2 regions of the Alteromonas sp. KUL17 genome follow, and region 2 is predicted to be linked to the other one. Evidence: predicted binding sites of a transcription regulator. Region 2 holds the regulator's gene; the other holds the start of a gene.
What was found. Region 2 encodes LexA, which represses DNA repair genes until DNA is damaged. Its sites were predicted from a motif close to TACTGTATNNNNATACAGTA; they were not measured.

Region 1 (7,594 bases), on a different contig from region 2:
ATCCGCGCTACCACCATAATTAATAGCGCCATCGGTAGGCATCATGGCCATAATGGCGGGCTCAACCTCAGAGGTAATCACTTTCATGGCTTCTTCTAAACTCATCCCCTCTGGCGGATTTACGTTTAGCGTAAGGGTTCTTCGACCATCAATGCGCTGAATACGGCTTGGTCCTACGGCTCTTTCAATACCTACCAGTTCGCCTAATTGTACCACCTCGCCTGATGGCGTCATGACTGGCGTGCTGTTTAAGTCTTCGGGTGTAAACCAAGGTGCTGAGCGAAAGATAATATTCATGCGTTTGGTGCCATCGAAGTACTCCCCCACATACATACCATCACCCATGGCACGTACCAGGTTCCCCATACTGCCGCGATTTAACCCGACTTCCATCATTCGGCTATCATTGGGGTAAAAGCGAAGCTCTGGTTCAGCTTGCTCTAGTGGAGGATTCGAACGCGCATTAGCGTTAGGGAAAACTTCTCTCAATTTGTCTAAACCTGCTTGCGCAGCGATGCCGAGCATGGCTTGGTCGGTACCTTGAAGATGAATGTCGATTGAGCGACCGTTTCCAAAGCCGCCGAACAAATTGCCCTGTTGTGAAAAGGTCTGTGTATCCGGCAAATCCTTTAAAATTTCATCGCGAACAATGGCTTCTAACTCTTTGACCTTAGATTGATCTTTAGCGCGCACACCCAAATTTCCGCCATTTGGCCACGTAATAATGTAGTAGTTCTTCAGCGCTGGCTGCTTTTCTCCGTCCATATAAGGCTGCAATCGCTCAACAATAATTGGCATCACTTCTTCGCTAATAAAGTTTTCACTGGCACCCGCAGGCAAACTTAAGAAGGCGTCAACGGCATCGCGTTTTACGGGTGGCAAATAGTCCATGGAAGGCATAAGCAGAACACTACCTGTAATAGGCACGCCCATGAGTGTTATGACTAATACGAGGCGGCGAAGCGGCGTACTTGATAGCGACATAATAGCGCGGGTTATTTTTGCCCATACCCGCTGTAAGCTATCAGCTGGCATATTGCCATTAAGGTATCGAGCGGCAACAACAGGCAATACCGTTACCGCAACCACTAGCGACATACACACTGCAATGGCAATGGTAAGAGCGAGGTCAGCAAACAATTGCCCTTCAACATCTTCCAAAAACATGACGGGAATAAAAATAGCAACGGTGGTGGCTGTTGACGCCATGAGGGCACCAAACACTTCTTTCGTTCCCCGATGGGCACAATCGTCCATGTGCGTTTGTGAATTTGGGTCTTTATTTTCGATTTCGGCTTCGGCGCTCTTGCGCGTTCTTACAATGTTTTCCAGCACGACAATAGCGGCATCTAGCACCATACCTACCGCAAAGGCGAGTCCTGCCAGTGAAATGATATTGAGCGAGCGACCGGTAAGTTGAAGCACCACAAAAGTGCTAAGTAGTGAGATAGGAATGGCCAATGCCACAATGAGCGTTGCCCGCAGCTGGCGCATAAAGAGCCAAAGCACGGCAATGGCAAGCAGCACGCCTATAAATAAATTGCTGGTAACTAGCTGCACCGCTCTATAGATAAACACTGAGGCATCGAAGCTTTGCGCCATTACTAACTGTTCAGGGGCCAAGTCCTGTTCGTTTATTTGTGCAACTTTTGCTTTTACGGCTTCTAAGGTAGCTAAAACATTGGCGTTGTTTTGTCTGTCTACGCGAATAGATATAGCCGGATTGCCGTTTTGCACACTGTAGTTTGCACCGTCAGCGCGGGTGACTTTAATTTCGGCAATGTCATTTAGCGTGATAGGGCTGCCGTCTCGCCATTCAAGGATCATTTCACCCATTTGCGTAGGCTCGTAGCGACCTTCAAAACGCAGGGTATAGCGTCTTCTGCCCACATCGACAAAGCCGCCTGAAATATCATTCGCACGACCCAACTCGTTGGCAACTGCCGTTAGGTCAATGCCTAACTGCGCCGCTTTAAACGGGTCGAAAACAATTTGAAACTCCTCAACGCCGCCAACCCCGCTTTCCATACGTGCTCTGGCCACGCCTGGAATAGCCTCAAGCTGAGGTTTAATGACATCGGTAAAAAAGGTTACATAGGTATTAATTTCATTTGGATTGCCCGGAAGGCGCTGAAGAAAAAAGTAGGTCAAAGCGGGGGCGTCTCCCCCACTTCCAGCAAGCATTATATTAGGGGACAAGGCATCGCGAGGTAGTGGCGGTACGCGATTCATGCGGCTAATCACTTCAATGAGCGTTTTCTGCATGTCCGTATCTAAACCAAACTCTAGATTAATCCACGCATTACCTTGGTTTGCCCATGCATTCATCGACTCAAGGCCAGGGATCCCTTGCAGCACTTCCTCTTGAGGTTCAATGATCTCCGACTCAATTTCTTGGGGCGACGCAGCGCGCCACGAGGTCTGGATATTAATATTCGGTCTTTCAATGTCAGGAAACAGCTGTACAGGTAAATTAAACAGGCTATATAGCCCTAAAAATACCAGCAGTATTATTCCTATACCTACCCCAGTCGCGTTTTTTATTGCTTGCTTAGTGATGTCCATAATATGGCACTTATGCTTTTTATTGTTTGGTTTACTATAGGTCGCAGGAATGACAGAAAAAGTTTAAAGCCATGACACTAAGAATTTCAGCGATTATTAACATTTTGTTTAAATACCGTTTAAAAAACGTTATTTATCGCAGATGAGTGGACCTCAAAAATACACCATTTGTCGGCGCTGGACATATTTGCTTACACCCACCGTTAATTAGGCGTCGCGACGTGGAGTGAGGGTAGGGATATTTTAAACTCGCCCTTCGGGAAGGTCTGGCAAGCTTCACTCTGGGAATTTAAAAAGCAACGGCCATTCCTGCATTCCCACGCTTTGTTAGGAAACTTGCCAGCGCCTTCTGGGTGGGCAATCATCTATGCGGATTGGTATTGGTCTTTAAGTATCGAACAAAAATTTAGAGCAAAAAAAAGCCGCTCTAGGAGCGGCTTTTTTCAAATACGTCAGCGATTACGCTTCAGCAATGATGATCACTTTGATTGAAGTGATAACGTCAGAGTGAAGTTGTAAGTCGATGTCATACTCACCAGTCTCACGAAGAGTACCAGTAGGTAGTTTAACTTCTGCTTTTTGTACTTCAACGCCAGCTGCAGTGATTGCATCAGCGATGTCACGAGTACCAACAGAGCCAAATAGTTTACCTTCGTCACCAGCAGGAGCTGCGATTGTAACTTCAGCAAGCTCAGCAACTTTTTCAGCGCGTGCGTTAGCAGCAGCTAGTTGCTCAGCAATTTTCGCTTCAAGTTCAGCACGACGTGCTTCGAACTTTTCAACGTTGTCTTTAGTTGCAGGAACCGCTTTACCCTGTGGGAAAAGGAAGTTACGAGCGTAACCAGACTTAACAGTCACTTGGTCGCCCAGGCCGCCAAGGTTGGCGATTTTATCTAGTAGGATGATATTCATCTTAGCTAACCCTTATATTCGCCAAATTACTTGTGTGAATCAGTGTACGGAAGCAACGCAAGGAAACGTGCGCGCTTGATCGCAGAAGACAGCTGACGCTGATATTTTGCGCTTGTACCAGTAATACGGCTAGGGACAATTTTACCGCTCTCAGTGATGTAGTTCTTAAGAGTAGCGATATCTTTGTAATCAATCTCAGTCACACCTTCTGCAGTGAAACGGCAGAACTTACGACGTCTGAAAAAACGAGCCATGGGTGATCTCCTTAAGCGTTGTCTTCAGTGGTTTCAGTTTTCTTTTCCGCGCGATCTTGGCGAGGAGCAGAATCGTCACGACGCTCACGACGAGGCTCTTCTTTCATCATTGGAGAAGGCTCAGTCACAGCAGTCTTAGTGCGCATAACCATGTTACGTAGGATCACGTCGTTGAAACGGAAAGCATTTTCCAATTCATCAACAGCTTCTGCAGACGCTTCAGCATTGATTAGTACGTAGTGGGCTTTGTGCAGCTTTTCAATTGGGTAAGCCAGTTGACGACGGCCCCAATCTTCTAAACGATGAATCTGACCACCGTCTTGCTTTAGGATTGTGGTATAACGCTCGATCATACCAGGTACTTGTTCACTCTGATCAGGGTGAACCATAAATACGATTTCGTAATGACGCATTATAGCTCCTTACGGTTGTAGCCTCGACAGTACAGCCGACTGTATGGAGACAAGGAACGAATTGGGATGGCTGTAAGGGCGCGCATTATACGCAGCAGTTACTAATTGCACAAGCATTAATCACCTTTAGAACAATCATTTGCCCTTTCCCCAAACACTACGCTCAGACATTTAATCAAAATACTGTTTATTTATACAGTAAAATACTGTACAGTTTTTGTGTCTTTAATAAACAGGGGACCTACCATGGCCATTACCACACAGTATGTTGTTACGCACAAAGGGGTAGAAAAATTGGTAACTACCGACAAAAAAGAAGCCGATCAGTATGACAAAATGCTCGATGCAGCAGATAACCTTGCTGACTACATTCATGCGAAGGGCATCAAGCTAGACGATAGCGTAGTGGAAGAGCTCACCATCATGCTGTCTAAAAACAAAGATAAAATCAGTAAGATTTTCAAAGGCGCTACCGCAGAAAGCGTATTAGAAGATGAAAGCGCAGAAGTGGTAAAGCTACAAGCTAACGGCTGATAATTTAGGCGCGCCTCTCTTTTGCGTCGTTATGATGAGCAATTAATAAGAGCAATTGCCGCTTTAGGCTGATGAGATCTGATAGCATAGCTATACGCAAAAATGTTATTTGATAACATTACCTCAACGCGGCAATGTGTTTTCTCTGGTTTTTAACTGGGTGAACAGACGTGTCGCTTTTGCTAATGTGAACATAAGACGTAAATACAGGTCGGGCTTAGCGTGAATACCATCAATAAAAAAATAGCACTCACTCCCAGCGCAACGCAGTGTCTGAAGGGCGTAACACAGCGATTGAAGTTAGCAATTTACAGTTTTCGTACACCAAAGAAAGCCCCCCCATCATTGACATTAAAGCGTGGCAAGTTTCGCAAGGTGAGCACGTTTTTCTCTCAGGGCCTTCGGGTAGCGGAAAGAGCACATTGCTCAATTTGCTGTGCGGAACATTAGCTCCAACTCAGGGCGACATTGCCTTATTAGCGCAGCCTTTCTCCGCATTATCGAACCGACAGCGGGACAAGTTTAGAGCACGCAATATCGGCGTTGTTTTTCAACAATTTAATCTTATTCCCTACCTTTCTGTGGCACAGAACATTAATGCGGCGGTGTATTTTGCAAGTACAAACGTCAGCAAGACAGCATCAGACGCAAAGCTTCGTCATTTACTGGACAAGCTACAGTTGCCTTCTCACGTGCTGCATGCGAAAGCTGACGCATTGAGTATTGGTCAGCAGCAGCGCGTTGCCATTGCCAGAGCACTGATTAACGACCCACAATTATTAATTGTCGATGAACCTACCTCTGCCCTAGATACCGATGCCAGAGATAGTTTTATGTCGCTGTTAAAAGACGTTGCAGGTGAAAGCACCATGATTTTTGTTAGTCACGATAAAGCCATGGAGAGTTATTTTGACCGCCACTTCAGCATGAGTGAATTAAGCCCAAGTACAAACCACATAAAAACGCGAGGCGATGAGGCCCCAAAAGCACAGGAGCGTGCGTAATGCTAAGTACCATTGCTATTGAAAGCTTAAAGCGCAGGAAAACAACGGCAATCCTCACACTTTTAAGCATTACCATCAGCATTAGTTTACTTTTGTGCGTGGACATTATTCGCACCCAAGTTAAAACCAGTTTTACGCGCACCGTTTCTGGTGTTGATCTTATCGTTGGCGCACCAAGTGGACAGCTTAATTTACTCCTGTCGTCAGTGTTTAATATAGGCACTCCCACCAAAGGTATTGAATATATAAGTATTGCGGCGCTTCAATCTAACAAGCAGGTATCGTGGCTTATCCCACTATCTTTGGGTGATACCCACAGAGGTTTTAGAGTAGTAGGTACGACCAACAGCTTTTTCGACCACTTTAAATACGGTGATATGCAATCACTTGAAATGGCAGCAGGCTCGACATTTACGCAGCCACTGTCTACCGTTATTGGCGCAGACATCGCCAAATCATTGGGGTACAAGGTAGGAGATAAGATTATTATTTCCCATGGTCTGGGTAGCGTATCGTTCAACAACCATGATGATCACCCTTTCACTATCTCAGGCATAGTTAAGAAAACCGGTACGCCCGTAGATAAAGCCGTATACGTTACCCTACAGGGACTTGAAGAAGCCCACACAGGACCTAAACATTCCCCCACCTCAATGTTAGGCCGTAAATCTGCTGACAAGGCGAACGAGCATGAGCATGAGCATGAGCATGAGCATGAGCATGAGCATGACGAGCATACAAAAGAACATGCAGTTTACAATAGCGAAGCGTTTACGCCTGAGTCAGTATCCGTGGTGATGCTGGGGCTTAAACATCGGGTAACTGCACTGCAGCTTCAGTATCAAATTAATCAAAGTAAAAAAGAGCCGCTAATGGCTATTCTACCGGGCATGGCACTCGCAGAACTTTGGCAAATTATGGGAAATGTTGAATCGCTATTGCTTGGCCTTTCCGGTCTTATCGTCATCTGCGCGCTAATTGGGCTTGCGACTATGCTGCTGGCAACGATGAGAGAGCGTTATCAAGAAATCGCCGTTTTACGAACTATAGGCGCAGGACCGTTTACCTTACTGCTACTCATACAGATTGAAGCGATGCTGCTTACGATTTTGAGTGCCGCACTGAGTTTAGGCTTGGTAGCTGGGCTTATGAGCGCACTAAAACCTTGGTTAAGCAGTACCTATGGATTGTTTTTAAGCAGCCCGCTGTTTGGACAAAGCAGTGTCATTATCATTTTACTGATACTGGGGTGCACATACTTGGTTTCGCTATTCCCCGCTGTGGCGGCCTACAGACGCGGCCTACACGCGGGACTAAACGCGAACTCATAAATACCCATGCCTACAGCGTTGTTTCCGGTTTTATAGGCTTTTATTTAGCCCCACATCTGTGCGCCAATAGGCAATAGGTCTTTTAATGGAGCGAGCTTAAGCGAGCTGGAGAGAGTATTACTCTCCCACTCGCTTATCTGTACTGAAACGCAATATTAGCTCGTGAACCTGATTAACCGTTGCGCGCAAATCGTGGCTTGCTGCAAGCGATGCTTCAGATGAACGCTGGGTTTCAGACGCGCCGTCAGCGACTTCTACTAACTGCTGGTTAATATGCTCTGCCACCGTGCTTTGTTCTTCTACCGCTGAAGACATCTCTACCGTGGCATCAGCGATACCTTTCACTGCATTGTTAATTTCAAACAATGCACCTCGGGTTTCTTCTACTATAGCGCTGCCGTGCTCAGCTGAAGCTAGCCCTTCCGTCGATACCCTTACAGCTCGATCAGAACGCTCAGCCAATTCATTAATGATGTTGTGGATTTTATCGGTCGATTCGCGAGTTTTCGAAGCTAAAGTACGAACCTCATCGGCAACAACCGCAAAACCTCTTCCTTGTTCGCCAGCCCTTGCAGCTTCGA
Region 2 (7,594 bases):
TATTGGCCGAACTCATAGATATCTCAGATAGCCAGTTTGCCTTCGTCGGCCAAATGAAAGGAGACGGTAGCTCATCTAGACTTTTCATTCATGCGATTTCTGAAATTGTTTGGGATAACAGTAGCTTTTCTCAATATGCAGAATACAAAAAACGAAACCTCTACTTTAGTAACTTCGACAACCTTTTTGGAACCTCAATTTTAACGGGAGAAGTTACCATTAGTAATGCGCCAAACAGTCACCCTAATTCCAAAGGTGTTCCGCACGGTCATCCGCGCATTAGCCGATTTTTAGGCCTACCTATAAAAGTGAAAGATAAAGTAGTGGGAATGGTCGGTTTAGCGAATAAGTTTGATACCTACACTGACGAAGATGCTGAGTTTCTACAGCCCTTTTTAGATGCATTGGCTGGCTTGTTCTACGCAGTAGAGCTTGAGGAAGCCCGAGCCGTTGCTGAAGAGAAGCTTAGGCATTTGGCGATGACCGATTCTTTAACGGGCCTTTATAACCGACGCGCGTTCCTTGACGAGTGCATCTCATTCTCAAAACAACATTGTCGTGGATGTGTTGCTATCGTCGATATTGATCACTTCAAAAAAGTAAACGATACCTACGGTCACGATGCTGGAGATCAGGCGCTTATTGCTGTTGCGAGGAAAATAGCTAAACATAATCAAGCGCCAAATGTCGTGGCTCGATTAGGAGGAGAAGAGTTTGCAATAGTCATGATAGGTGACAAGAAAGAAGAGATCCATAGGCAGCTAGAAGCACTGCGCATTGCTGTTGAAGAGGGGAGAGTGACCTACAAGACAGACACGATGAATTTATCGATCAGCATCGGCGCAACATTTATCAAAGACACCTTTGAGGCGGATTTCAGCGCCCTCTTATCGCTTGCTGACAAGGCGCTGTACAGAGCCAAGGAGCAGGGCAGAAACCAAGTCGTATGGGATGAATAATAATAGTACGTGGCTTCGCCTACATTAAATATAAGCGTATACGCCCAAGGCGCTGTTGCTAGATTGATAAAGTTAAGTTATAAAAAACGAATATTTTATTTAACTTAATAATTAGGCGTGTTTTGAGCTTTTAACTAAAAAGCCGACATGCCTTTTAAATCAGGGACGATGTATGAAAACTTCGCGCTTGGGTTTTTCTGGCCTTTTTTCTCTTGTAGCTCTAACTGCGTGTGGTGGTGGAGGTGGCTCTGATTCTTCTCCACCTACAAACCCACCACCTCCACCTGAGCCGACAGCACTAGAAATTTTATCAAATCCTTTAGATTACTCAGAGTCACGACTAAACTCGGCGGCAACCACCTATGCTGATGCGAACTACAGTGGAGAAACGAAAGTCTCTACTGTGGATATCAGCGCAGTACAAGAGGTTTACATCACGCTCTTTGGTGACAATACAAGTGGCTCACCCTATGTAGATCAATATGATATCTACACCTTCCTAGATGAGAACGGCAACGTTGAAGGTACGACCGAGTGCTATGAATCAGGATCAGTAACATACTCAGGTAAGCTTGATGAAGACACGGGGACAGGAACGATTACTGTAGACTATGATCAGTGCATTCAATATTACGACTCCACTCGGTATGACGGACAATTTTCGCTAGTTATTACTGACGCAGGTGAAAACAGCTCCGAAGTAACGTCTTATTTCACTACTTTGTCTATGCTAGACGGTGGCGTGCGCACAACATTAAAAGGCTACTTAAGTGTTGATTTTCGCTACCGCCCACAAACAGGTACGTTTTATGAAGAGACGAGGCAGTATCTTACTGTCACGCACAATAGTGAAACTTACAAGGTCAGTGGCACATCAGCAGAAGGGGTGACAAACAACACCTTCGTGTCTGAACTTAATGGTTCAATCTACATTGCGTCTAAAGGCAAATTGGACTTTGCGTATTCTTCTGATCAGGGCGACCTTCCCTATTCGTCATCTGGCTCGCTAGTCGTAAAAGGAGATAAAACGGCTGGAATTGACGTTATTGATGGCGCAGTTCGCTATGGCGAAGATAACAACGGCGATGATATTTACGATGTAGGTGTATACTTTAATAATTTAACAGCGTTTGCCAGCGGAAACCATACTGGCCTTGCGCTTTCAGATATCGATGCGATATCCGTACCTCCTGTAGTTAATCAGCCTTATTACTATGCCTATGAGACTGTCTATACCACAGATGAAGTCACCGTTGAGCCTGGCTACTATTATGATTCAGATACTCCCGACTCAGAGCTGGTGATTTCGTTTCGCTGGTATGTAAATGGTGTAGTCCTTGACGATGTTAATAGTACCACGCTGCCACCTTACAGCGCAGTCTTCGGTGATGAAGTTAAAGTTACCATGGTGGTGTCAGACGGTATTAACGTTGTTGAATCCCAGCCTACTTTCGTTGAGATCGGCAATTCTCCTATGACGCTCACTGCATCGAATATGCCTGAAGTAGTAACTGCGGGCGGATACGTAGAGTTTACCGTATCGATGAGTGACCCAGACAGAGTTGACGATGACGTCGCGGGAGAGCTTATTTCAGCGCCTCCCGGTGCTTCGTTAAATGCGGAAGGTCTGATGACCTGGAATGTACCTGCGAATCAACTTTTCAACGCTCAAACTTATATGTTTAGTTTCGCTAGCTTAGACGGAACTGAATCCCAACAAACGCTCGAAATCACTTCTTATGCGGACAAGGCCCCGGCTTATGCTCGTACTACTGTGATGACACCAATTTATAATCATGGCTTTGCTATTGCTTCGACCAATGGTGTAAGTGAACTTATCACGGTAAATGCTCGAAACGTGGGCGCATTTTCGCTAGAAGGTAAGACGCTTAAAAATACCTATGTGTATCCGTATAAACTGCCAACTAAAGGCGAAATTAGAAGCGTGCATACCCAAGATGTTGATGGTGACAATAATGATGAAATCTACCTTCTTACTCAACAGGGATTGTCTGTAATAAAAGACCGCGAAAGTAACGCAGAAGCGGTGTTTATTATTGAAGATAGTATTATTTCTGGCTTATTTTATGACATCAATGGTGACGGGGTTGATGAAGTTGCTTATTTATATGGGAGCGAATATTACAATGCGACTTCTATTGCCATTGTAGATGTTCGCACAGGTGAGCAGTTGCAACAGTACGATATTGACGGCGTCAATAACCTTGCTTTTGGTAACGTAGATGATGACGCATCGATAGAAATGGTAACGAACAATGGTTATGTATTTGATATCGAAAGCGGTGCCAACCAATGGCTATACGGTAGCGGGTTCAGCGACGCATTTGTTGTGCTGGGTGATATGAATAACGATGGTGTAGATGAAATCATCGGTGCCGATAGTTGGAATGATATCTCAATTTACTCAGCAGTATCGAAAAGCAGTTTGGCAACGGCGGAACATGGTGACATTTGTGATATCGCCTATAGTAAAGAAAGCCCAGCTACAGAAGGAATAGTGGTTGTCTCCGAGTGTCAGTGGGGACAAGTTAGAGGTTTTGCATTAGAAGCGGGACAAATCTCTGAGCAGTGGGCTCTTAACCACAACACTTACAGTGGCATGTCACTTTTCATTGACGATTTAGACAATGACAATGTGGACGACATTATTTGGACTGGTGAGAATCAAATTTTAGTAGCGCAACAAGATGCCAACGGTGAATATGCCTTGTCAGATATAAAAGGTGCGCCGCGCGCGAGTAGATATCATGCCGCGGGTTGGGCACCTTATGGCGATAATGATGAAAGAGCCGTCTTTGTTAGCGATACAAGTAGTTACGAATCATCTATTCAGATTTTATCGGTAGATAAAGAGGATAACTTTGCGATAAGTGCTGAGGTTGGCGAAGATGTCTATAACTATAGCAAACCGGTCGTTACAGACTACAACAATGACGGTGTGGGTGAGTTACTAATAGGGGCACTGGATTATAGTTCGTCGTTTAATGTCGTGAGACTTACAGATAACGCTATTCAATGGGCACTGAACAATAATCAGAATAGTGAAATTTCGTTTATTGAAGCCATTGACGTAAATAACGACAGTTACGCCGATGCAGTTATTATTGAGAACAATCGACTTAAAGCGTTTGATATCGAGAATCAGGTGCTTATCGACTCAATCATTAACGATTTTTCAATTAATGCGCTTGCTGCCTCTGAAAAAGACGGTGTGCATTATTTTGCTGTTGGGGGCTATAGTTCGCTCAAGCTCTATAAAATGCAGGATGGTGAATTTGTTGGATTGAATGAATTGGAAACCAATTGTGACCAATTGCTCACGGTAAATTTTGATAGTGATAGCGAACTTGAAGTTGCGTGTTTAAATAGAAACTACAACACCATCAATGTTTATGACGTGGCGAGCGATGCATTAGAACTCAAAGACGCTATAGCACCGTCATTCTACCCTCAGTATATAGCGGCTGTTCCAACGACGTCGTCTAATCAGTCGATTCTCGCTATCTACCAGCCTAACGAGAATGACTATTCGTACAATTATTATGACAGCATCGCATATCGCGTGGTTGAGGTTGATAATAAAGGCAATGTGGTGTGGCAAAGCCCTGGACTTGGGCTCGATAATGTTGAAGGCATGCGCACACGTCAAAATAGTGATGGGGAGCTGGAGTTACAAATTAGTAACCCGAACATGGCTCTTCTCGTAAAATAAGAGGAAAGCACTTGTCGTAGGCTATTGCAGATCGCAAAAGACGCGGCAAGTGCTTGTTATTTAGTTTTAGGTGTATATACTTACAGGAACTGTATGAACAGACAGGTCTTTTATGCGCCCACTCACAGCTCGACAAACCGAAGTTTTAGAACTTATTAAAACAACCATGTTAGAAACGGGAATGCCGCCTACTCGTGCGGAAATAGCCCGTCAGCTTGGCTTTCGTTCTGCTAATGCAGCAGAGGAACATTTGAAAGCATTGGCGCGTAAAGGCGTGATTGAAATTTTGCCTGGTACGTCTCGTGGCATTAAGCTCAATATCCCTCTTGATAACGACGCACAAGAAGAAGGCCTACCGTTAATTGGGCGTGTTGCAGCCGGTGAGCCGATCTTGGCGCAAGAGCATGTTGAATCGCACTACAAAGTCGATCCTGCACTGTTTCAACCCCATGCCGACTTTTTGCTACGCGTTAACGGTATGAGCATGAAAGACATTGGTATTTTAGACGGTGATCTTCTCGCTGTTCATCGCACCACTGATGTACACAACGGTCAGGTGGTTGTGGCGCGTGTAGATGAAGACGTCACCGTAAAGCGTCTAGAGAAACGCGGGCGTGAAGTATTGCTTCATGCTGAGAATGATGAGTTTGCACCAATAAAAGTCGATTTGGCGACTGAACATTTTGCGATAGAAGGTATTGCGGTGGGTGTGATCAGAAACGCTGACTGGATGTAGTATTTTAGCTTGTTTGTATAAAAGCGGCGCGTTAGCCGCTTTTTTTATGTCTTTTGTTCCTGTTTTTTTCTTCAATCTGCCAACTTAGGTTTTATCCTGCCCAGCAAACCTGTTGGTTTTCTGCGCGCTTATTTTTATCATTACTCACGTTATTCTTTCTATGAATGCTTCAAGTATTTTCCATTTTTTATTTTGAATTTTGTTTGAAATCGACATTGAGTAATCGATTACTTATTGATTTCTTAACTAGTTAGTCGAGCATTTACTTTAATCCCGTGTTCAAAATGCCTGTTTGATTCCAAGGGCATCCCACAGCAATGGCTCTCTCTTTTTGCACGTGAAATCCCCCGCGACCATTTTAGTAAATGATTAAAAATTAACCGCTTCGTTAAATTTTTAATAGAAAAGACTAGACGGCACGACATTATTGCGCAATTCTTATACAGAGATTAACAAAATAATAACAATGACTCTAAATTTGTTTTACAAGTTGAGGTTATGGGTCAATCGTTCGCAAACCATTTGGTAGGGCATCGCGCAAATTAATCAGCGTCTTTGACCACGCCATTACGGAGGTGCTGAGTGAAACAACTAACGACCGTTTTCGCAAAATGGTGTTCTAGTATACCAATTTTGCTTTTTTCCCCTTTGCTTTTTGCGCAAGAAGCAAGCGAAGAAGCCTCTTCGCTTAATTTGAGACGCGGTGCTACCGACATCAGTGGGCAGGTATACGACCTCCATATGTTGATGTTCTTCATTTGTGTAGGTATCGCGGTTGTAGTTTTTGGCGTGATGTTCGCCTCAATGTATCTACATAGAAAGTCCCGTGGTGCCAAGCCAGCTAATTTTCACGAAAACGTGAAGGTCGAAATTGCTTGGACCGTTATTCCTTTCCTTATTCTTATTTTCATGGCGGTACCCGCAGCGAATACTCTAATTGCTATGGAAGACACGTCTGAGCCTGACATGACGGTGTTAGTAACAGGCTCTCAATGGAAATGGCACTACAAGTACATGGATAGCGATGTAGAGTTTTATTCTTTACTCGCCACTCAGCGCGAGCAAATAGAAAACAAATTTCAGAAAACAGATAACTACCTGCTTGAAGTTGACCGCCCTCTGGTTATTCCTACTGGGAAAAAAGTACGCTTTCTTATTACTTCTGACGACGTTATCCACTCTTGGTGGGTTCCTGACTTTGCCGTGAAAAAAGATGCCAACCCCGGCTTTATTAACGAGTCTTGGGCCAAGGTGAATGAGCCGGGTATTTATCGCGGACAGTGCGCAGAGCTTTGTGGTAAAGACCATGGCTATATGCCGGTTGTGGTAATTGCTAAAGAACCCGCCGAGTTTGAAAAGTGGATGGGCGAACAAGAAGAGATTGTTCGTAAAGCAAAAGAAGAAGAGCAGCGTCTACTTTCTATGAATATGTCTATGGATGAACTGATGAAAGAGGGCGAGCGAGTATACAACGCAACGTGCGCTGCTTGCCATATGCCAAATGGTGAAGGTTTACCTGGCGTGTTCCCGGCATTAAAAGGCAGCAAGATGGCACTAGAAGATCAGCAAGGTCACATTGACATCGTGCTGCATGGAAAGTCAGGAACAGCCATGCAAGCGTTTGGAAAAATGCTAAGTCTTAAGGAAATTGCCGCCGTAGTCACTTACGAGCGAAATGCCTGGGGCAATAAAACTGGCGATATGGTTCAAGCCAAAGATGTCAACGCAGTGGCAAACGGAAACTAGGAGCAGACAATGAGCAAAGCAACTGAAGTTATTTCGCCAGATACCTCTGCGCCTCATGACGGTCACCTACATGATGACCATGAACACCACGATCATATTCCTAAAGGGATAACGCGTTGGTTGTTTACCACTAACCACAAAGACATAGGCACACTTTACCTGTGGTTTGCCTTTATTATGTTTTTAGTTGGTGGTGCGATGGCCATGGTGATCCGCGCTGAACTATTCCAACCCGGTCTACAAATTGTAGAGCCAAACTTCTTTAACCAAATGACTACGGTACACGGGCTTATCATGGTATTTGGTGCAGTAATGCCAGCCTTTACTGGGCTCGCAAACTGGCTTATTCCCATGATGATCGGCGCACCTGACATGGCGTTACCGCGCATGAATAACTGGAGCTTCTGGATTTTACCAGGT

Region 1: the regulator LexA is predicted to act here: its motif matches at 4,326-4,345, upstream of KUL49_RS07800 (YebG family protein).

Annotation. Positions count from the first base shown of each region.
Region 1 covers NZ_BJKJ01000006.1:139,768-147,361, reverse strand. Annotated here, with positions in the region: gene KUL49_RS07820 (efflux RND transporter permease subunit) at 1-2,565, opposite strand, end outside; gene rplI (50S ribosomal protein L9) at 3,025-3,477, opposite strand; gene rpsR (30S ribosomal protein S18) at 3,504-3,731, opposite strand; gene rpsF (30S ribosomal protein S6) at 3,743-4,144, opposite strand; gene KUL49_RS07800 (YebG family protein) at 4,391-4,678, shown strand; gene KUL49_RS07795 (ABC transporter ATP-binding protein) at 4,948-5,682, shown strand; gene KUL49_RS07790 (ABC transporter permease) at 5,682-7,013, shown strand; gene KUL49_RS07785 (PAS domain-containing methyl-accepting chemotaxis protein) at 7,131-7,594, opposite strand, start outside.
Region 2 covers NZ_BJKJ01000009.1:39,035-46,628, reverse strand. Annotated here, with positions in the region: gene KUL49_RS09975 (diguanylate cyclase) at 1-959, shown strand, start outside; gene KUL49_RS09970 (hypothetical protein) at 1,132-4,692, shown strand; gene lexA (transcriptional repressor LexA) at 4,805-5,428, shown strand; gene coxB (cytochrome c oxidase subunit II) at 6,011-7,174, shown strand; gene ctaD (cytochrome c oxidase subunit I) at 7,184-7,594, shown strand, end outside.